One region of the Rossellomorea yichunensis genome, then DNA from elsewhere that is predicted to be linked to it. Evidence: riboswitches for the same ligand, from Rfam matches in the RefSeq annotation. Region 1 holds a riboswitch; each other region holds the start of a gene.
The links. Region 1 has a riboswitch for lysine ahead of RSX31_RS14580 (Na+/H+ antiporter NhaC family protein). Riboswitches for the same ligand answer to the same signal wherever they lie in the genome.
Positions count from the first base shown of each region.

Region 2: linked by a shared signal. The riboswitch ahead of lysA (diaminopimelate decarboxylase) and the one ahead of RSX31_RS14580 (Na+/H+ antiporter NhaC family protein) in region 1 are both predicted to bind lysine.
Region 3: linked by a shared signal. The riboswitch ahead of RSX31_RS09915 (aspartate kinase) and the one ahead of RSX31_RS14580 (Na+/H+ antiporter NhaC family protein) in region 1 are both predicted to bind lysine.

Region 1 is NZ_JAVYAD010000005.1:105,049-112,762, reverse strand. Features, by position in the region: gene RSX31_RS14595 (YunC family protein) at 1-275, shown strand, start outside; gene RSX31_RS14590 (HD-GYP domain-containing protein) at 470-1,582, shown strand; gene yunB (sporulation protein YunB) at 1,642-2,406, shown strand; lysine riboswitch at 2,486-2,667, shown strand; gene RSX31_RS14580 (Na+/H+ antiporter NhaC family protein) at 2,783-4,348, shown strand; gene RSX31_RS14575 (sodium-dependent transporter) at 4,657-6,183, shown strand; gene RSX31_RS14570 (methionine/alanine import family NSS transporter small subunit) at 6,185-6,292, shown strand; gene RSX31_RS14565 (M23 family metallopeptidase) at 6,340-7,299, opposite strand; gene lipA (lipoyl synthase) at 7,568-7,714, shown strand, end outside.
Region 2 is NZ_JAVYAD010000007.1:249,338-257,051, reverse strand. Features, by position in the region: gene RSX31_RS19495 (helix-turn-helix domain-containing protein) at 1-525, shown strand, start outside; gene RSX31_RS19490 (sigma-70 family RNA polymerase sigma factor) at 879-1,415, shown strand; gene RSX31_RS19485 (DUF4179 domain-containing protein) at 1,396-2,796, shown strand; lysine riboswitch at 2,917-3,093, shown strand; gene lysA (diaminopimelate decarboxylase) at 3,209-4,495, shown strand; gene RSX31_RS19475 (GTP pyrophosphokinase) at 4,770-5,429, opposite strand; gene RSX31_RS19470 (S8 family peptidase) at 5,891-7,714, shown strand, end outside.
Region 3 is NZ_JAVYAD010000003.1:409,302-417,015, forward strand. Features, by position in the region: gene RSX31_RS09895 (electron transfer flavoprotein subunit beta/FixA family protein) at 1-125, shown strand, start outside; gene RSX31_RS09900 (electron transfer flavoprotein subunit alpha/FixB family protein) at 168-1,148, shown strand; gene trxA (thioredoxin) at 1,356-1,670, shown strand; gene uvrC (excinuclease ABC subunit UvrC) at 2,090-3,859, shown strand; lysine riboswitch at 4,145-4,323, shown strand; gene RSX31_RS09915 (aspartate kinase) at 4,516-5,754, shown strand; gene RSX31_RS09920 (YslB family protein) at 5,845-6,282, opposite strand; gene RSX31_RS09925 (succinate dehydrogenase cytochrome b558 subunit) at 6,634-7,242, shown strand; gene sdhA (succinate dehydrogenase flavoprotein subunit) at 7,315-7,714, shown strand, end outside.

The DNA of each region.
Region 1 (7,714 bases):
AGGGACATACCTTTTTAGCGATTTCTGTTGAACTGCCCAAAACCAATCTCCTCGTTGTAACGAGTGATATAGGATATATAATGTGTGGAGCACTGGACGTAGGGTTACTAAATGAGAAGTTGAAAGACAGAGGAATCATTGCAGGCAGAGCAGTCGGTGTAAAAACAATCGATCAGCTTCTGGACGCCCCTCTGGAATCCATCACCTATGAGGCAGAAAATCGCGGCATCACACCGGGCATGATCGGCCGGGATGCATTGTTGAAAATGATATAAGTATAAATTGGACCAGTTGCTTTTTCCGAGAGCGCTGGTTTTTTGTTGGGTGAATATCACCATTCGCTTTATATTCTTTCATGAATAATTAACAATATATCAGGAAATACACCTTGCAAGAACGTTTTTATCCTTTATAATGGAGATACTAGGAAATTTTGTCGAAAAATGAAAGAATTACATAGGAGAATTCTATGAGGCTTATATCAACTAGGGCTTTGAAACCGGGCATGGTTCTAGCTACAACCGTATATAATATGAGAGGTCAAGCTTTAATTCATGATAACGTTCCGATTACAGAACGCATGATTTTCAGGTTGCAGGAGCTTAGCATCCAGTATGTCTATATTGAAGACTCCCTTTCGAAGGGAATCCATGTAAAGGGAACTGTTTCGAGTAAGGTGAGACAGCAAGCTGTAAACAATATTGAGATGGCCTTTAATCAACTAAGCGTATCGAAAGCGCCACCAGGTGTGCTTATGATTGAAGATAGTGCCAAGCAATTGAAGCAGGTGATTGATGTAGTCTTGTCTGAAGTAAAGGCGAATCATGATCTCCTAACCATTTTGACGGATGTTTTCACATATAACTCCTATATTTTTCATCATTCATTTAATGTGACTTTGTATACATTATCCATAGGTCTGGAACTTAAACTGTCCACTAAACAGCTCGAGCAGTTAGGCGTGGGAGCAATTTTGCATGATATCGGTAAGATGCTTGTGCCGGAGGAAATTCTCCTGAAGCCAGGAAAGCTGACAGAAGACGAATTTTGTGAAATCAAGAAGCATTCAGAACACGGTTTTGAGATTTTGCGACAGCTTCATTCTGTGTCCCTGATCATTGCTCACTGCGCGTATCAGCATCATGAGCGGCTTGATGGATCCGGATATCCAAGGGGAATCAAAGGTGAGGATATCCACCCCTTTGCAAAAATCATTGCGGTGGCCGATGTATTCGACGCCATGACGTCAAATCGTGTATATCGGAAAGCAATGCTTCCACATCAAGCGCTGGAGGTATTATATGCAGGAAGCGGTACTCTGTTTGATACAAATGTAATTGAAGCCTTCAGGTCTTCTGTGGCCATATATCCAAATGGGATGGTTGTCGAGCTGAATGATGGGCGAAAAGGAATTGTGACCGATCAAAATAAAGGTGTAACGGATCGACCGGTGATCCGGATCATCGAAGAAGATGGACAGGAAATACGAACTCCTTATCCCATGGATTTAAGTGCGGAATTAGATAAGGTGATTACCGGATTTGATCCGGATTATGAACCACAATCTCTTAAAATTAAATAATTTTTTTGCGTTAAACCCCTCTTACTTTGCATACAAATAGCTTGTAAGGGGGGATTTTTTTGTCAAAGTTTAAAACATACAAACCCCGAAGAGGAGGGCCGCTGCCTTTTCGATATGTGATGATCATCACGATTCTATTCTTTATGATTTCGACTGGATTCGGATTGTGGATCATTAACAAAGGTTTGAAACCGACACTGCTTGCTTATGCTGAAACTCAAACCAGCAGGATCGGTACGTTGGTTATCAATAAAGCAATAAACAAAAAAATTGCAGATGTTCTTGATATTTCGGATATAACGGAAGAAGTGAAGAATACAGAAGGCGATATTGTTTCATTTAAATATAATACTCAGACCATCAACCGGGTTCAGGCAGAAATCACCAACTTAGTTCAGCAAAACCTGCAAGAAGCAGAGGAAGGGAATTTAGAAAACCTTGAATTTATTACCGAAGTGGAAATCGATGAAGGTAAGTCAAAAGCAGCGAAGGGCATCACTTACTCTGTCCCTCTTGGCCAAGCGACCAACAACGTGTTACTCGGTAACCTTGGTCCAAAAGTGCCGATTCGCTTTCACTCGATCGGGGATGTCCGATCTGATATTAAGACTACGGTAGAGCAATTCGGGATAAATAATGCCGTTGTAAAAGTGTTTGTCGAGCTTGAAGTCAATGTCCAGATCATCATTCCATTTGCAACGAAAACTGAAACCATCAAGCAGGATATCCTGGTTGCCATGGGTACCGTCCACCTGGATGTACCGCAGTTTTATAACAATGGAGGTGGGGAATCCAGTCCTTCTATTGAAATTCCCACAAATTAGTCAGGAAAAAAAGTTGTCAAAAGAATGATAGTTTGATATATTAATAAAGAAAATTTTATAACACACCACATCATCAGTCCGATGGGGTAGAGGCGCAGAGTTCAAGAGTAAGCTGTTTGAGGATGACAACTTAGAGAACAGATGAAAGGGAACTTTTGCCGAAGTAAATATACATGTCGAATGTGTATTTGCTGGGGTTATCTTGAAGAAGGATAACACTGTCATTATAGGGAATCTCTATAATGGGGAGCTACAGATCGTGATGGAGCACTTAAATTACTTATTAAGGTAATGATAGCTTCTCTATCGTTGCCTTTTTTTATTATCCTCTGTCATGCTACGATGGTTCCCCCCTATCAAATAGGAGGAGGACACTATGGAAAACACGATTTACTCATTATTACCACCCCTTTTAGCCATTCTTATGGTTATACTTACGAGACGGGTTCTACTTTCTCTGGGAGTAGGAATCGTTGCGTCTGCCTTTCTGTTAGCAGATTTCTCAATTACGAAAACATTCAGCTTTATGTGGGACGCATTTAAAGGCATCTTTGTCGCAGATGGAGCGCTCAACACCTGGAATGTCTATATTATCTTCTTCTTGCTCATTCTTGGTGTCATCACAGCATTTGTGAATATTTCCGGCGGTAGCCGCGCATTCGGTGAATGGGCGATGAAACGTGTGAAAACGAGAAAAGGTGCACAGCTTCTTGCAGCCGTTTTAGGTATCATAATTTTTATTGATGACTATTTTAACGCACTTGCTGTTGGGCAGGTTTCGAGACCCATTACGGATCGTCACAAAATTTCACGTGCCAAACTGGCCTATATCATCGACTCGACATCTGCACCGATTTGTGTCGTTTCACCAATCTCAAGCTGGGGAGCGTACATCATCGGTATCATCGGTTCGATTCTCGCTACTCACAGTATCACAGAGTACACCGCATTTTCAGCCTTCGTTCAAATGATTCCAATGAACCTTTATGTCTGGGCAGCTGTTCTGCTTGTAATCATGGTTGCTGCTAAAGGCCTGGACTTTGGAAAGATGAAAGAGCATGAAGTAAGAGCCCTTGAAACGGGAGCCCTTTATGATCCTGAAAAGGAGATTCCAGGCGAATTGAAAAATGATCTGCCTGTCAGCTCGAAAGGATCAGTTGGTGATCTTGTCTGGCCGATCGTAGCACTTGTTATCGGTACAATTGGAATGATGCTCTGGACAGGGTATCAAGCCGTTGGATCATTTGACATCCTGCCGATTTTTGAAAATACAGATGTAACGAAATCATTATTATATGGTGGATTATTCGGTCTCCTTGTTGCGCTGATCTTCTTCATCCGTCAAGTCAGCTTGAAAGGAATCGAAGGTAAAGCAGTTGGAGTAGCAGTAGTGGAAGGGATCAAATCCATGTTGCCGGCCGTTTACATCCTTATCTTCGCCTGGACGATCGTCACGTTGATCGATCAATTGCAAACAGGTACGTATCTTGCGGGTCTGGTTGAACAATCAAGCTTACCGATGCAGGCACTTCCAGTCATTTTATTCTTAGTTGCCGGAATCATGGCATTCTCGACGGGAACTTCATGGGGATCTTTCGGAATCTTACTTCCGATCGCCGGGGAAATTGCTGCAGCTACAGATGTAAGTATCTTACTTCCTGCTATGGCAGCTGTATTAGCCGGGTCCGTATTGGGAGATCACTGTTCTCCAATCTCGGATACAACCATCCTTTCCTCTACAGGGGCAGGAAGCAATCATATCGATCACGTTCTTACACAGCTTCCATACGCATTAATAGGAGCGGTTGCTGCTTCAATTGGATATCTTGTATTAGGATTCACTGGAAGCACACTATTCGGTCTTGGCGTTGTGATCATCTTAATCATCGCATTCGCTTTTCTGTTTGGAGAAAAAGCAAAACCGGCAGTTTCAGAACAATAATATAATGAAAAACCAGGAGCTCATCGGCTTCTGGTTTTTTATTATGCATTCGTGCTTTTATTAAAACCCGTGACGGTATCCCAAAACCCACCTCAACCTTTCCGATCATTAATCCTTCATGTTTCGACAAAATTCTTATAGTGAAATAGTACCTGTCCCAATTTTAAAAAATCTCTTTAAAAGCTTCAAAATAGCTTTGACAATTGGCGTGGAACTAGCTATACTGACTTTAGATTATAAATAATCTGAAAATATAAAAATTTCAAATACCTTAATATGGTAGTTGGAAAGAACTAGGGGGGACCAACATGGAGAAACGTGCCCAGTTTGGAACACGAGCAGGATTTATTCTTGCTGCTGTCGGGTCAGCAATCGGTTTGGGAAACATTTGGCGTTTTCCGGCAGTAGCGTATGAAAATGGTGGAGGAGCATTCTTTATTCCTTATTTATTCGCTCTTCTTACAGCGGGAATTCCATTATTAGTGCTTGAATTTACGTTAGGTCATAAGTACCGTGGGTCGGCACCACTATCTTATTTCCGTCTTAATAGGAAATTTGAGTGGCTTGGCTGGTGGCAAGTATTAATCGCATTTGTCATATCTACCTATTATGCCGTCATTATCGCATGGGCGATGTCGTACAGTGTGTTTTCTTTCAATTTAGGTTGGGGGAAGGATACAGAGTCATTCTTATTCAACGACTATTTGAAGCTTACGGTTGATCCAGGTCAGACAGGAAGTATCGTTCCTGGAGTATTCATTCCACTTGTATTGGTATGGGTGATTACACTAGGGATTCTTTTCAAAGGTGTAAAGAAGGGAATCGAAGTAGCGAATAAGATCTTTATTCCGGCACTAGTTATTTTATTCTTAATAATTGTTGTTCGCGCTTTAACATTGCCTGGAGCATTGGATGGGTTAGATGCTTTCTTCAAACCGGATTTCAGCAAAATAGCTGACCCTGGTGTTTGGGTAGCGGCATACGGACAAATTTTCTTCAGTTTATCCATTGCATTTGCGATTATGATTACGTATTCCAGTTACCTTCCGAAGAAATCAGATATTACAAATAATGCATTCATCACAGGTTTCAGTAACTCAGGGTTTGAATTACTTGCAGGTATCGGGGTATTTGCTGCTTTAGGTTTCATGGCTCAATCTCAAGGTGTAGGGGTGCAGGAAGTAGTAAGCGGTGGAGTTGGATTGGCGTTTGTGGTATTCCCGCAAATCATTAACGAATTCCCGGCACTTAACGGATTATTCGGATTCCTGTTCTTTGCTTCCCTGGTGTTAGCCGGGCTGTCATCACTCATCTCGATTACGGAGACTTATGTAGCAGGGGTTTCTGAGAAGTTCGGAATTTCCCGTACGAAAGCGGTTCTTTTCGGCGGAGGTCTTTCTGCGGTCATCTCAATCTTATTTGCCACTCAGGGCGGATTACTCTTCCTGGACGCTGCAGATTACTTTATCAACCAGTTTGGTGTAGCATTCGTGGGGTTAGTTGAAGTAGTAGTGATTGCCTGGTTCCTGCGCAAGTTAGGTACATTCCAATCTCACGCTAATGGAATCTCTGATATTCAGCTTGGTGCCTGGTGGAAAGTATGCTTAGGCGTCATCACACCAATCGTTCTTGGATGGATGATGTTCGGATTATTCAAAATGAATTTATTAAGAGAATTTGAAACTGAAACTGGAAACTATGGAGGTTACTCAGATGCCTTCATCCTTTACAGCGGATGGTTTGTAGCAGGATTCGCGATCCTTGCAGGTGTTGCCTTCTCATTCAAACGCTGGCATGCCAAAACTGAAGCTGAAAGCTATAAGGAGGTAAGCTAACATGACAGGTAGCGCTATTGCAATGATGGTTGTAGGAATGGTCATCATCTGGGGTGGATTAGCAGCTAGTATCATGAACGCTGTTTCCAAATCCAAAAAACAGATGTAAAGAGTGAAAAGATGAAGCAGACGATGGGTTAACCATTGTCTGCTTTTTTAACGTTTTTTGCTTTTGATTCTGTCTTGACGTTCCCACATTCGTAAGTGAGGGTAAGGGTCAAAGGACCATTCCGTCAAACCGTTATCCTTGTACATTCCGTAGTGCAGATGGGGAGGGAATTTCCCTGATGTCCCTGGGGGTCCGTATCCTGAGCTACCGACACCGCCAATAACCATTCCTGGTTCCACCACTTGACCTATATGAAGATCTTTAGAGAAACCGCTAAGGTGGGCAAAATAATGATAGGTATTATTAATGTCACGTATGCCGATACGCCAGCCTCCATATCGGTTCCATCCTTTCATCTCGATGATTCCATACGATGTTGCTCTTACAGGTACACCATAATCAGCAAAGAGGTCCGTCCCTTCATGAATCCGTCTTCCTCCCCAACCACGGGCGTCACCCCAAGTGTTTCGGTAACTGTAGTTGAATCTGAGGGGAAGGGGGAAGGCTTTTTGGTTTAAATGGATGGTCCCATATTGTTTATAGATTTTGGCATTTCCCATGATGATACTGACCGTTTTATCGCGTTTGTAGTAGTCCCACAGTGCGAGCTTGAAATTATCCCGGTCAATTCCGTATTGTAAAATAAAATCTGTCAAAGCAGCCAGTATATCTTCATCACTCTTAAGGCTGGCTTTTCCATCGAAGTCACCATCCCGGCCTATCCCGTTGAATAGGGATATCGTTTCTGGATTGTCGTCTTCCCGGTTAGGATTCAGAGGGCCGACCCATTTTTCAGGCTCCATATAGATCGATATAAGTGAAGAGGGCTTTTCCCTATCTTTACGGGCAAACCGTAGACTGCGTTCGTACTGATCAACAGCAGCAAGATAGTACCAGGGAATATGAGTCAGAGCCGAGCTTTTCTGAAATAACTCCATCCTTTTCGTGTGAATCTGTTCGTCTGTCAGCTTTTCTGCAGCAAAGGTTTGACAAGGGCTTATCAACATGCAGAAAACCACAAAGGCTAAGACCAATCGTTTGTACAAAATTATCCCTCCATTTTTAGGGGCCTACTACTAGTTTGTATCGTTCATCGGGATTCATAATCATCAATAAATGGTAATAGGGTATCACATGCTTGTTTTCACTTTTTTAGTATGATAAAGTGACAAAAGAAGTATATTGATGATGGCTTTTTTTACATAAGATGAACGATTTAGAAAGCGTTTCACTCTTTGCCTAAGTCAGAATTATTTAGGATTGGAGATGAGGGGTATGAGTAAGAAAGATGAGCACATTCGTAAACCGGATTGGCTTAAAATTAAGCTGAATACGAATGATAACTATATGGGCTTGAAGAAAATGATGCGTGAAAACAACCTTCACACGGTATGTGAAGAGGCTCGTTGTCCTAATATTCAT
Region 2 (7,714 bases), on a different contig from region 1:
AGACATATACGACATGAGCGCGGGCTCAACCTGCAGGAGCTCGCCGCCATGACCGAAGTCAGTACTTTGACACTTAGCAAGATCGAAAGGGGAGAAGCGAATCCGTCTTTGACGATCATCTGGAAAATAGCGAATGGTTTAGCTATCCCGATATCCGCCCTCCTCGTGGAAAAACAGGAAGTCCAGATCTCCCGGAAAAATGAAGGGAGCAAAGTGATCAGTGCCAATGAATCCTTGACCTTGGAACCGATGTTTACTTCCTCTGGCTATGGCTCATTGGAAACCCACAGGGCCTTCCTGAAACCGGACAGTGAGTACAGTGCCGATGCCCACCAACCCGGGGTGATTGAATTTGTCACGGTCATGGAAGGAAGAGTGCGTGTGAAGGTGCAGGATGAGGAATTCGAGCTAGGTCAGTATGACTCGATCAAGTTCCATGGTGATAAAGTACACAGCTACATCAATATGGAATCAACGGAAGCAGTCCTGCATTTTGTGATGATTTACACGGGACGGACAGATTGAAGCTTATCGATGGGATAAGCTTCTTTTTTTAGCAAAAAGCCTAACGGTGGAGGTTAAAAAAGGTTGATTCAATCTTTATTTGACTTTGGGATCATTTTTATTCAAACTTCTTGGCGGCTGACCCCATCCGATTTACTTAATTGCGTCGAAATCGGCCATGATTGCGTCATTTTCGAGGGGAATTGCGTCATTATCAAAGATAATTGCGTCAATTTTATATTAAATGCGTCTCATTACATCATTTATGCGTATTTTTGAAATATATGGTAGATGCTCCCTTTTCCACCACACAAAAAATTCCTTGAAACTTTTCCCACCCCACCGGACTCTAATGAATGACAGGAGGTTAATCAATGGATGTAAAACTTGTAAAAAAAGCAATAAAGGGGAATGAACAGGCATTCGAAAGGCTGATCCACTCAGAAAGTGAGAAGTTATACCGGACGGCATTTCTATATGTAAGAAATAAAGAGGATGCTCTGGATGTTGTGCAGGAAACGGTTTGTAAAGCATTCACCTCAATATCCCGGTTGAAAAATCCGGAGTATTTCAGCACCTGGCTGATCAAGATCCTGATACATACGGCATACAGCATCCTAAAGAAACAAAACCGGCTCGTGCTGACAGGGGATGAGTTTCTCGATACCGCCATCGTCTCAGAAGAACAGGATGTAGAAGGGCGGATTGACTTGATTACAGCTATGGCGTCTTTGAATCAAAACTATCAAACGGTCATTATCTTATTCTATTTCCAGGGTCAGTCGATCAAGATGATTGCCGATACGATGGGTACGCCTGAAGGGACGGTCAAGACGTATCTTCACCGGGCAAAGCTGGAATTGAGAATGCTATTGGAAGGAGTGAATCAGTATGGACAAAAAATGGTTTGAGGAAGAAATGAACAGCATCGAGGTACCAAAAGAAGAGGTTTTTGAGGCAATCTCAACAGGAATACAAAAAGGTAGAAAACAAAAAGTCCGGAAAAAAACGGCCAAAATAAGTGCCGCCTTTACCACCGCTGCTGCCTCCATGGTACTCATTTCGGGCTTCCTATTCGCACCTGTGAACAATGCACTGGCCAAACTGCCTGTACTGGGCGGCATTTACGAAAAAGTAGGTTCCCAGGTCGGGAAAGAACTCTATTTCAGCGATAAAGTGACGGAAGTTAATCAGGCCGCCACTTCCAACGGTGTCGATGTAACGATTACAAGCACGTATTATGACGGGAACATCATCGGGGTCACCTTCAAGGCGAAGGGTGATGACCTTTCCATTGAACATATGGACGAAGGGAATCGTCCGGTGAGCGGTTACAGCTATCACCTCTTCGACGGGAAGGATCAGAATCAATGGGGGTCGGGAAGTTCGGGTCTTAAAAAAGACGGGGATGAGTTCATAGGCTCGATCGAATTTTACCGGGACGGGAAAGAACCGCCGGAAAACTTCACCCTTCCGTTAACTTTCACCCATATGGCCGATGTGAACGGGACTTGGACCTTTGATGTACCGGTTGAGAGGATTCCATCTGAAACGATCCACACAGATGTAAGGACAGAATCGCCCCATGGTGAAATTGAGCTGCAAGTGACATCCATCACTAAAGGAAAAGCTACGACTACACTGGAGTATACATATTCGGTGAAGTCGGAGAAGGATACGTTAAATCTGGTCGTGTTTGATGACTTAGGGAACCGGTTATCAAAGTCCAGTGCAGAGACACTGAATATCAAAGAAGTTGACGGTGATTATCAAAAGACTGTCAGGGAGCTGTTCACTAGTAAACTCAGTGATAAGGCACAGTCGCTGAAAGTCCAAGCTGATATGGAGCGAGTAGATGAAGACGGCATCATCTCACTGAAGGATTCACCTCCATTCCAGGTGAAGAGCCCTCGTTTTGGCTATCAGGTCACGATACAAGATATCCAAAACGTAAAAGGGAAGGTGACACTGGACTTCACCATCGATGCCATCAAAGAAAAACAATTCAATTATGATATTTTAGAGAATTTTGCTCAATTCGTTCAGGTGATCCCATCAAAAGATATTAAAAGAAATGCCAAGGATGAACTAGATTATAATGAGATGCTGAATCATATGATCAGAAGTGCTACAACGAAAACAGTGGATAAGGATACTCTCCGTTATCAATCCACGTTTACATTGCCTCAGGATGCCAACCTTGAGGACTACTCTCTAATTGTTCCATTCGAGTCATTGAGCAGAAATGATAAGCCCGTCAAAATGAAACCGTTCGAAATCAATCTGAAATAAAATGATCCACGAAATCCCCGGGCTCCATTCCGGGGATTTTGCCTATTTCTCTCTCAAAAACCAATTGACAACTATTTCAAGAGAATGGTATAGTAATTCAAACAAAATAATACGTCACTCTCTGATAATAGAGGCGCGAGTATGATGAGTACCTTCTTTGAGAATAATGGATTCTGAGAAAAGAAGGGAAAGGCAGATCGCCGAAGCAGAAAATAGCCAATTCTATTTTTTGTTGGGCCAGCATTGAAGAAATGCTGGACTGTCACAATGAAGAAGTTGTGGAGAACTATTGAAGAGATGTTAATACATAGTCTTCATCATGTTTCCAAAACTTTTGATGATAAACCGTATGAGCATCGCTTCATACGGTTTTTTTGTGTTTTTTTAGAGAGAGTCAAAAGGAGTATAGGATATGAGTACAGTTGATGTGAATGTTCGTGGAGATCTTGAAATCGGGGGAATGAGCACGGGTGAGTTGGTGGAGACCTATGGGACGCCTTTAATGGTCTACGATGAAAGGATGATCCGTGAAAATGCACGATTGTTCCGAAATGCATTCCTGGAAAGTGGTTTGCAGTACCAGGTGGCTTATGCGAGTAAAGCGTTTCTATGTAAAGAGATGGTGCGCCTGGCAGAGCAGGAGGAACTATCCTTGGATGTCGTGTCCGGAGGGGAATTGTATACGGCATTGGAGGCGGGATTTCCCGCTGAACGCATTCATTTCCACGGGAACAACAAGTCGGAAGAGGAGCTCATCATGGCTCTTGAAGCTGAGATCGGCTGCTTTGTCGTCGATAGTTTCCTTGAACTTGAACTGCTGCACGACCTGGCAAAGGAGCGTGAGCAAAAGGTTCAGATCCTGATCAGGGTCACGCCAGGTGTGGAAGCCCACACCCATGAGTACATCACGACGGGACAGGAGGATTCGAAATTCGGATTCAGCATTTCCAACGGACAGGCGAATACGGCGATTCAGTTAGCTCTCCGCAAGCCGTACTTCTCATTACTCGGGCTGCATTCACATATTGGATCCCAGATTTTCGAACGGGAAGGTTTTGATCAGGCGATTCAAGTACTGGCTGATTTCCTGCAAAAAATCCGGATCGAGTATGATGTGACGATGCCGGTCCTGAATATCGGCGGAGGATTTGGTGTCCGGTATACGGAAGAAGACCAGCCCTTGCCGATTCCAATTTATGTGAAATCTATTACCGATAGTGTGAAGAACTATTTTGCAAAGAATGAATATCCTCTTCCTGAAGTATGGGTGGAGCCGGGCCGAAGTATGGTGGCAGAAGCGGGTACGACGTTGTACAAAGTGGGATCAAAGAAAATCATCCCGGATGTGCGTACGTATGTCGCGATTGACGGAGGGATGACGGATAATATCCGCCCCGCCCTATATCAGGCGAAATACCATGCGGTCCTGGCCAACCGTCCACAAGAGGAATGCACCGAGCTTGTGAGTATTGCAGGGAAATGTTGCGAATCCGGTGACATGCTGATTTGGGACCTGATGCTTCCTCCGACGAATTACGGTGATATACTGGCGGTGTTCAGTACAGGGGCTTACGGGTATTCGATGGCGAGTAATTATAACCGGATCCCCCGCCCTGCCGTTGTGTTTGTGCATGATGGGGAATCACGGGTCGTGATTGAGCGTGAATCGTATGCAGATTTAGTTCGGAATGACCGATAAATAGGGTTGGTTTTCCCTACCTACAACGGAATGGGTACTAGTTCCTGCCCTGAAAGTCCATAACTCAAACACTCATCTGTATAAAAAAGAAGACTGCGTCTCATTAGACGCAGCCTTCTTTTTTTATCTATTCATAAATCCTCTTCCGAAAGTATTGTAAGTAATGGATGAACCTACCTGGTGAGACATAGGGATAGGTCCTCTGTCCCGGTCTGAAGATCCAGGTTCGACCCACAAAGAAGCTGCATTGAAGCATGCAAGCCTCTTTGTTTTGTCAATCTTCCTCTTTTGAGAGCTGCACCAGAAATTGATGAACCTCATTCGGTGTCATCAAACTCGAATCCTCTCCATCCTCTTTTTTTAATATATTGATTTCATGATTGAGCTGTTCCATCTTGCGATCAAGTAAAGCCGCCTGTGTAGCGGCTTCCTTTAACCCATCCTGGATATGGGAGGGAATCTGCTTGTTATATTTGTAGTAAATTTTATGCTCGAGACTTGCCCAGAAATCCATGGCGATTGTGCGGATCTGAATCTCCACATACACGACTTCCACGCGATCTGTCAAAAAAATAGGAATTTGCACGATGAGGTGAAGGCTTTGATACCCATTTGGCTTCGGAGTCTTGATATAGTCCTTCACTTCCACCACTGTAATGTCATGTTGGGATTGAATCAAGTCCGACACCTTATAGATATCCTCGATGAACGAGCAGGTGATGCGTACGCCTGCAATATCCCGGATTTGTTCTTTCATCTGATCAAAGGAAGGTTTCATGTCCTTCTTTGACATCTTCTTCAGGATACTTTCGGGGGACTTTAGACGGGTCGAAATGTGTTCGATCGGATTGTATTCATGGATGACCTGGAATTCTTCCCTTAAGATATTGATCTTTGTCCGGACTTCTTCAAGGGCGAATTTATATGAAAGCATGAAGCGGTTCAGGTTCGTTCTCAGTTCTTTAAGGTTAATCTCATTCACGTTGACTGCTCCCTTAGATTGTAATGGTATCAGTATATCCAATTTGCCCCCTCGACATCTAGTCTGGAAACGTGACAATTTTGTATCTATTTTCATATAAAAGTTGAATGGAATCTAGTGTTCACATGGAGACTAGTTCTCTACTCCCGAAAAATAACCCCAATTGAGTATTGCCTGTGCTGAGACTTACAATTTAATTAACCACAGACATACAAAATGACTCCTAGAGAAACAAGCCTGCATCCCCGTATTAGCATACGACCATGTAAACTGGGAGGTGATCACTGACGAATTCATCCTGGTAGTCTACTTAAATATTTTTAGGACTACATACCTTCTTTATTTTTCCCTCAGCAAGAGTCTACTCATATGAATCAATCAACTGACGAAATGAATAGAATAGGAGAATGTTCATGAAAAAGCTTAACGTGAAACCACTTCTTGTTGGATCGATTGCTGCGACGATGATTTCAGGTTCGATGTTCCAGGTAGATGCACTCGGTATCTCTTCCAAGGGGAAGGAACTCGAGGAGTCTAAGATTGATAAGAATGAAGCAATTAAAGGGGAACATACTATCACCCTCATCACTGGTGATGTGGTAAAGGTGTCGACCCTCCAAAATGGCAAACAGATCATTAATGTGGAGCCTGCTGATAAGAATGGTGAAGGTGTCCGTGTCATGACCATTAAAGAGGAAACATTCGTATTCCCTAACTCCGCCATGCCTTATATGGCCGCAGGAAAAATGGATGAAGACTTATTTAATATTACAAAATTGATCGAGTATGGGTATGATGACAAGAATCAAGCGTCTGTACCTGTCATCGTAGAATACAAAGAAACCAAGGCTAAGACTTTCTCAGCAGCTCCGGCCCCAAAAGGATCGAAGAAAGTGAGAGACTTGGAAAGCATTAATGGAGCGGCCCTTTCTGCAGAGAAAAAGCAGGCAGATACGTTCTGGAAAGACGTCACCGTTCAAAGTGAAAAGAATGAAACGGAAAAAGTACCCCAATTTGAATACGGCGTCGATAAAATATGGCTGGATGGCCGCGTAGAAGCAGCCCTTGATCAAAGTGTGCCGCAAATTGAAGCGGATTCCGCATGGGAGCAAGGTTATACAGGAGAGGGAGTCAAGGTTGCCGTACTTGATACTGGAATCGACTCGGAGCATCCTGATATAGCAGGTCAGATTGATGATGCTGTAAGCTTCGTACCTGGTGAAGAAGTGAAGGACGTCAATGGTCACGGAACCCATGTTGCCTCTACCGTTCTTGGAACCGGTGCAGGCGATGGAAAACATAAAGGTGTCGCTCCCGATGCCCGATTATTAGTTGGAAAGGTATTGAGTGATCAAGGATACGGGCAGGATTCCTGGATCATCGACGGAATGGAGTGGGCCTCAGAAAATGCCAAAATCGTCAATATGAGTCTTGGAAGCGATATGCCAAGTGATGGGACAGACCCAATGGCAGAAGCGGTGAATCGATTGACAGATGAAAATGGAACTTTATTCGTCATCGCTGCCGGTAACAGAGGCGGGGAAGGTACGATCGGATCCCCTGGTGCAGCTGATGCAGCCTTGACTGTTGGAGCAGTGGATAAAGCGGATGAACTGGCGTATTTCTCTTCCAAAGGTCCTCGCTATGGGGATATGGGACTTAAACCGGATCTTTCAGCTCCAGGTGTGGGAATCGTTGCGGCTCGTTCCCAATACTCCAGTGGGACAGGATATTACAAAAGTTTAGATGGTACATCAATGGCGACTCCTCATGTTGCGGGTGCAGCTGCCATTTTAGCAGAAAAATATCCTGAATGGGATGGAACGACATTGAAACAAGCTCTGATGAATACGACAAAGAAGCTTGATGGTTACCAGCCATATCATGTCGGAACAGGACGGGTGGACGTAGCTGCTGCCCTCGATGCACAGGTTAGGGCAACAGGGTCGGTCTCATTCGGATTCTTTAAATGGCCACATGATCAAGCAGCTCCAGTAGAAAAGGTAGTGACCTATACAAATGATAGTGAGGAAGAAATCACTCTTGAACTGGAGTCAACCTTTACAAATGCAGAGGGAGAAGAGGCACCAACAGGTATGCTGACGGTCTCTGATCAAACCGTTACGGTACCGGCAAGAGGAACGGTGGACGTGAATGTAACACTCGATTCCACACTTGGTGAAACAGGGTCCCGCTACCAAGGATTCCTGACAGCCAAAAAGGATGGAACAGAACTC
Region 3 (7,714 bases), on a different contig from region 1:
AGACAAAAACAATTGAAATCTACCTTCCACCGAAGAAGGAAGCAGGTAAAGTATTAGAAGGCGAATTGGATGCTCAAGTATCAGAGCTTGTTTCACTTCTTCGCAATGAAGCGAAAGTTATATAAGTCTGACTCATAGTAATAACTAACATTCAGGGGGTATTTAACATGGCGAGAAAAGTATTAGTACTTGGAGAAGTTCGGGACGGATCATTACGTAATGTTTCCTTTGAAGCGATTGCGGCAGGTAAAACAGTATCTGAAGGCGGAGAAGTAGTAGCCGTTTTAATCGGCAAAAGTGTAAGCGCTTTAGGTGAGGAAATGATTCAATATGGTGCGGACAAAGTAGTGGTTGTGGAAGATGATAAACTGGAGCAGTATACGTCAGATGGCTATTCACAAGCCGTTCTAGCAGTTATCGACCAAGAGAAGCCTGAAGGAATCATCTTCGGACATACTGCACTTGGAAAAGACTTGTCTCCTAAAGTGGCCAGTAAGCTAAGCACAGGATTGATTTCTGATGCAACCGATCTTGAAGAAGCTGGCGGGAACCTGGTATTTACAAGACCGATTTATTCCGGGAAAGCATTTGAAAAGAAAATTGTGACAGGCGGTGTGCTTTTTGCGACGATCCGTCCAAATAACATCGAGCCGTTAGCGAAAGATGAGTCACGTACAGGAGAAGTTTCTTCCCTTTCCGTTGATATTAAAGACTTACGCACAATCATTAAAGAAGTCGTACGTAAAGCAAGCGAAGGTGTGGACCTGTCTGAAGCGAAAGTCATCATCGCCGGCGGACGCGGAGTGAAAAGTGAAGATGGATTCAATCCTCTTAAAGAACTGGCGGATGTTCTTGGTGGAGCTGTTGGAGCATCACGTGGAGCATGTGATGCCGACTATTGTGACTATTCCCTGCAAATTGGTCAAACAGGTAAAGTCGTAACGCCTGACCTATATATTGCATGTGGTATATCTGGAGCTATCCAGCATTTAGCGGGTATGTCGAATTCTAAAGTCATCGTTGCGATCAATAAAGATCCTGAAGCGAACATCTTTAACGTAGCAGATTATGGAATCGTGGGTGACCTGTTCGAAGTGGTACCGATGCTGACTGAAGAGTTTAAAAAGCTTAAAGTATCTTCTTCTTGATTCAATTCACGTTTTGAAGTAGCGTCTATAGGGTATGAACATATTATGTAGTGAAAATAAGGATGCAGCCGGATGGCTGCTCCTTATTTTTCTTCCCTGTATATTCCGTTATCTGAAGGGAATATTACCTACGAGCAGATTAATAGCATCACAAAAAAAACGGTGATATACTAACGTTACATTCAAAGTTTTAGGAGGCGCATATAAATGGCAATTACACATGCTACTGATCAATCATTCTCTACTGAAACAAATTCCGGACTGGTATTAGCGGATTTCTGGGCACCTTGGTGTGGGCCTTGTAAAATGATCGCTCCAGTACTGGAAGAGTTAGATGGAGAAATGGGCGACAAAGTGAAAATCGTCAAAGTTGACGTTGATGAAAATCAGGAAACAGCAGGTAAATACGGGGTTATGAGTATCCCGACTTTAGTTGTCCTTAAAGATGGCGAAGTTGTAGACAAAGTAATCGGTTTCCAACCTAAGGAAGCACTTGCTGAACTATTAAACAAACACGTATAAGATAATCTTTGATACACCGGGCCTCGATTTGTGAGCCCCGGTGTTTTATTGTATTAAACTATCTATCAGACAGTTGGATCCTGAGCATGCAGCCCTGATACTTGTTGCCTTTGACCAAGCCGCCTCGTTTTAAGGGAATCAAAAAAATCAGATAAATGTTAAACCTTAAACCAACTTTAAATTGGAATCCATTCATTGAAAGCCTTACAATAGGCTAAGAAGGAATTCCAGACTGAGTTGGTTTTTATATGAAGAGAAACGAAAAAAAATAAAAAGTGACAAACAATAAAAATGAACTTCCTTTTACTTCACTCTATTCTCCGGGATACCAAAGTGAAAAAATATTCACAGGAACAACTCGATCCTGTTTATTCAACAAACACCGTCTATAACAGGGCAGATAAGAAGGGAGAGAGTCGATGAACCCTACCATTACGAATAAATTAGCTCTATTACCGGATCAACCCGGTTGTTATTTAATGAAAGACAGACAAGGTACGATTATTTATGTGGGGAAAGCGAAAGTATTGAAGAATCGTGTGCGCTCTTATTTCACCGGTTCTCATGATGCCAAGACTCAACGGCTGGTAGGTGAAATCGAGGACTTCGAATACATCATGACTTCATCTGATCTGGAAGCCCTGGTGCTTGAAATGAACCTGATCAAAAAATATGATCCTAAATACAATGTCATGTTAAAGGATGATAAAAGTTATCCGTTTATCAAGTTAACGAACGAGAGACACCCAAGACTTATTACGACCCGCAAAGTCCAAAGGGGGAAAGGGCGTTACTTTGGACCGTATCCCAACGCAGGAGCCGCTAATGAAACAAAAAAGCTTCTGGATCGGCTGTATCCGTTACGAAAATGCACGACCCTTCCTGATCGGGCATGTCTTTACTATCATATGGGTCAGTGTCTTGCTCCTTGTATCAAAGAAGTAAGTAAAGACACTTATAGAGAAATGACTGACGAAATTTCCAGGTTCCTGAATGGCGGATATAAAGATATCAAGAATCAATTAACGGTGAAAATGAATGAAGCAGCAGAGAATCTGGAATTTGAGAGAGCGAAGGAATTCCGCGATCAAATCCTTCACATTGAAGCGACAATGGAGAAGCAAAAGATGACCATGACCGATTTCACTGATCGGGATGTGTTCGGATATTCCGTTGATAAAGGCTGGATGTGTGTTCAGGTATTCTTTGTGCGTCAAGGTAAGCTCATTGAGCGGGATGTGTCACTCTTCCCACTCTATAATGAACCCGAGGACGAATTTCTGACTTTCTTAGGTCAGTTTTATTCGAAATCCAATCATTTTAAGCCAAAGGAACTTTTCTTGCCTGAGGAGATTGATGAAGAATTGGCGGCTAAGCTGATCGAGGTGAAAATCACCAAGCCTAAACGTGGAAAGAAGAAAGAGTTGGTCAAGCTTGCCGAAAAGAATGCGAAACAGGCACTTGAAGAAAAGTTCGCCTTGATTGAAAGAGATGAAGAACGGACGATCAAGGCGATCGAACGTCTCGGGGAGCATATGGGCATTTATACTCCTTTCCGGATCGAAGCATTTGATAACTCGAATATCCAGGGTTCGGACCCTGTGTCTGCGATGATTGTATTCCTCGACGGGAAACCTGCGAAGAAAGAGTATCGAAAGTATAAGATTAAAACCGTGAAGGGGCCTGATGATTATGAATCCATGCGGGAGGTCGTACGCAGACGGTACTCGAGAGTTTTAAAAGATGGTCTTCCTTTACCCGATCTCATTATCATCGATGGGGGAAAAGGGCAGATTGAAGCGGCGAGGGATGTCATTGAGAATGAATTGGGGTTGGATATCCCACTTGGCGGCCTTGCAAAAGATGATAAGCATCAGACATCGGAACTGCTGTATGGGAATCCATTGCAAATCGTTCCTCTTGAAAAGAGAAGCCAGGAATTCTACTTACTACAGAGGATCCAGGATGAAGTCCACCGATTTGCCATCACCTTCCACAGACAGCTCAGAGGAAAAAGCGCATTCCAGTCTACCCTCGACGACATTGACGGCATAGGACCGAAACGGAAGAAGCAGCTTCTCAAGCACTTTGGCTCCATGAAGAAGATGAAAGAAGCAACGGTGGAGGAATTTATTGAGATAGGGATTCCGGAAGCCGTGGCTAAGGAATTGGCTGAGAAGTTGAAGTAAGTAATAGTAAAACAAGTAAGAATGTGTTTTCTTTTGATTGGGCTTATATTTAAAAGAGTGTTGTTTTTATAATGGTTTTGTTTCGAAGTAACTGGTTGACTATGATAGTTGATTGGAGCGGAAAGCGAGCACCTGTAGCGGAAATCAACCACTACTCGCTCCTACTAACTATCAAAAAGGTTTACGACGTGAAACAAAAAATGAATTTTATTTTGAATTGTGCATTGAATCACAATTTTTTGTATGCTATAATTAACGAAAATTTATAACATTATCACTTTTTAAAGTGGTGATAGAGGTGCGAACTTCAAAAGTACAGGTAAAGAGGAGTATGAGCTCTGTTGAGATGCCTGGAAAGGGGAGAGTCGCCGAAGTGGTTTCGGTCTCATGCTGATTCCGCTGGTTCTACGTTTAAGAAATGTAGGATTGTCAAGATGATTCAATCTTGGAGAGCTATCTCACAATGCCCATGAACCTATTTAGTATGTTCTGCTGTATGTTCATAAAGCAATGAGATATTATTCTCATTGCTTTTTTTATTATCCAGCGCAGGTGATGAACCTGTTCCATGAACGTTTAGGATGATTGTGATTGTACTCTTCACCATCAAAGAATGAGTCTTAACCAAGCACTCGAGTGAGAAAGAGGGAGAAGCAGTGAGTATTATTGTTCAAAAATTCGGTGGGACTTCAGTAGGTTCTGTGGAAAGAATTCAAAATGTTGCGTCAAGAATCGCAGAAGAAAAAGAAAGAGGAAATGATGTTGTGGTCGTGGTATCTGCCATGGGGAAAACGACGGATACACTCGTTGGATTGGCAAGGGAAATTACATCGCAACCAAGTAAGAGAGAAATGGATATGCTTCTCTCTACAGGGGAGCAAGTCACCATTTCGCTCCTCACGATGGCCCTGATTCAATCCGGACATGATGCCATCTCATTCACAGGCTGGCAGGCCGGGATCGAGACGGAGTCCGTTCACAGTAATGCGAGGATCACCAATATCCATACTGAAAAGATGTTGAGTCACCTTCAATCGGGAAGAGTGGTGATCGTAGCGGGATTCCAAGGGATGACGGAATCTGGGGAAATTACAACTCTCGGTCGTGGCGGATCGGATACAACCGCCGTGGCGATCGCGGCTGCCCTGAAAGCAGAGCGCTGTGATATTTATACAGATGTAGACGGGGTATACACAACGGACCCGCGTTATATTAAAGGAGCAAGGAAATTACCGTCCATTTCATATGATGAAATGTTGGAACTCGCTAATTTAGGGGCTGGAGTCCTGCATCCACGGGCAGTGGAATTTGCCAAGAATTATCAAATTCCGTTAGAAGTCAGATCCAGTATTGAGAAAATTGAAGGAACGTATATTGAGGAGGAAGCAAGCATGGAACAAAACCTGATCGTGAGAGGCGTAGCATTTGAAGGTGAAATCACACGTGTAACTGTATTTGGACTAGGAAACGCATTAACGGGACTATCTTCAGTGTTTACCACCTTAGCCAAAAATCACTTGAATGTAGATATTATCATTCAAAGCCAAACCGATCAGAATACGACCAATTTATCATTCTCTATTAAAGAACAGGACCTGGTGGAAACCCTTGCTGTTCTGGAACGAAACAAAGAGCAATTAGGCTTTACCCATGTTGAGCATGAAAGTGAGCTTGCAAAAGTATCGATCGTTGGCTCCGGTATGATCTCAAATCCAGGTGTGGCAGCGGAAATGTTCGAAGTGTTAGCTCAAAACGACATTGTGGTGAAAATGGTCAGCACGTCTGAAATCAAAGTATCTGCTGTCGTAGACGAGGAAAATATGCAAAAAGCAGCAGGCGTCCTACATACTGCATTTAACCTGGATGCGGTGAAGATGGAAGAAATCACGTTATAATACTAAAGGAGCAAAAAGCGGAACAAGTGAAAAAGGGTTGCCTGTCATGGGCAACCCTTTATTAGAGTAGGAAAAGGATGTCGGTAAGGACTACTCTACTTTATCTTTCTCGTCCCATCTTACAATCACTTTCACTGAATGACTCCGTTTATGTAGTTCGTCGGCAGCCTCTGCCACACATTTCTTTTGTAACTGTACTTGTTCGGCTAGAAAGCCCGTTTCCAGTTTGAATGTTACATCCGACTTTAAGGCAAGGCGTCGTTCTAACACCGGTCCGCTTATTTCAAAGGTCATCTCATTCTTTTTTTGTTCCAGCAGTGTAAGAGTTCCCCAGCCGGCTTCAGCGAAAAACGATATCAGTTCCTCTGATGACTGAAGGGGGAATTTCCGAGAGAGCTGTTTTCCACCCCAGTATAATATATCGGGTGTATGCTTTCCTAAAATTTCTGGAATCAATATGTCACGTAACATTTCATATCCGAAGATTGGAACGGACGGTTGATGTACTTCTTCTTTTTTCTGTTCCAAGTAAATCCCCTCTTTCTATAAAACTATTATATACATGAAAAGTGGATTTATCATCCCATACCTTGAAAAATGACCTTGGGATATTTTGGTGATATAATTTTTATTTGATATTTATTTGAATTTTCGAACATTTAACGTGGCAATACCTCATCTTTTCTGTTATCAATAAATTGAAAATATTTTTGCGGTATTGTCGAAATTATGTATACGTTTTCTTGACGCTTCCACTCCTTGGGAGTAAAATGGACATGTCACATTATTGTTACAATATAAAATATGTATCGTCGTCTAATCATTCTTGAAAATTCATTAGAAAACGAATTCATATTTTATCATTAAGGGGGGTAAATCATGGCTGGAAATCGAGAATTTAATTATCGCAGGCTTCATTCATTGCTAGGTGTTATTCCAGTTGGATTATTTTTAACACAACATTTAGTCGTGAACCATTTTGCCACTGGCGGGGAAGAATCATTTAACCAGGCGGCACACTTCATGGAAAGTTTACCTTTCCGTTATATCCTTGAAATTTTTATCATCTTCCTTCCATTGTATTTCCATGCAATCTACGGAATTTACATTGCATTCACGTCTAAGAACAATGCAAGTAAGTTTGGTTATTTCCGTAACTGGATGTTTTTACTTCAACGTGTGTCTGGAGTAATCACATTTATTTTTGTTACTTGGCATGTATGGGAAACAAGGGTAGCAGCAGCATTTGGGGCTGAAGTGAACTTTCAAATGATGGAAAACATCTTATCTAATCCATTTATGCTAGGATTTTATGTGCTGGGTGTTCTTTCAACGATCTTCCACTTTGCGAATGGTTTATGGTCATTCTGCGTGAGCTGGGGAATTACAGTTTCACCTCGTTCTCAATTAATTGCTACATATGTTACGATCGGAATCTTTGTAGCGTTATCGGTTGTCGGTATGCGTGCAATTTTTGCCTTCGTATAAGAAGAAATAGATACGAGTCTAATAGATTAAATAAGTGCTCTCGAAGTATGGTAGGAAAAGGAGTGAGTCACGATGAGTAAAGGCAAAATCATCGTTGTCGGTGGCGGTTTAGCCGGCCTGATGGCCACAATTAAAGCAGCAGAAAAAGGAACGCAAGTAGATTTATTCTCACTGGTACCCGTTAAGCGTTCTCACTCTGTATGTGCACAAGGTGGTATTAACGGAGCCGTTAATACCAAGGGAGAAGGAGACTCTCCTTGGGAACATTTTGATGATACAGTGTATGGTGGGGATTTCTTAGCGAATCAACCGCCCGTTAAAGCAATGACTGAAGCGGCACCGGGAATTATTCATTTACTCGATCGTATGGGAGTAATGTTTAATCGTACACCGGAAGGATTACTGGATTTCCGTCGTTTCGGTGGAACGCAGCATCATAGAACAGCTTTCGCGGGTGCTACGACCGGGCAAC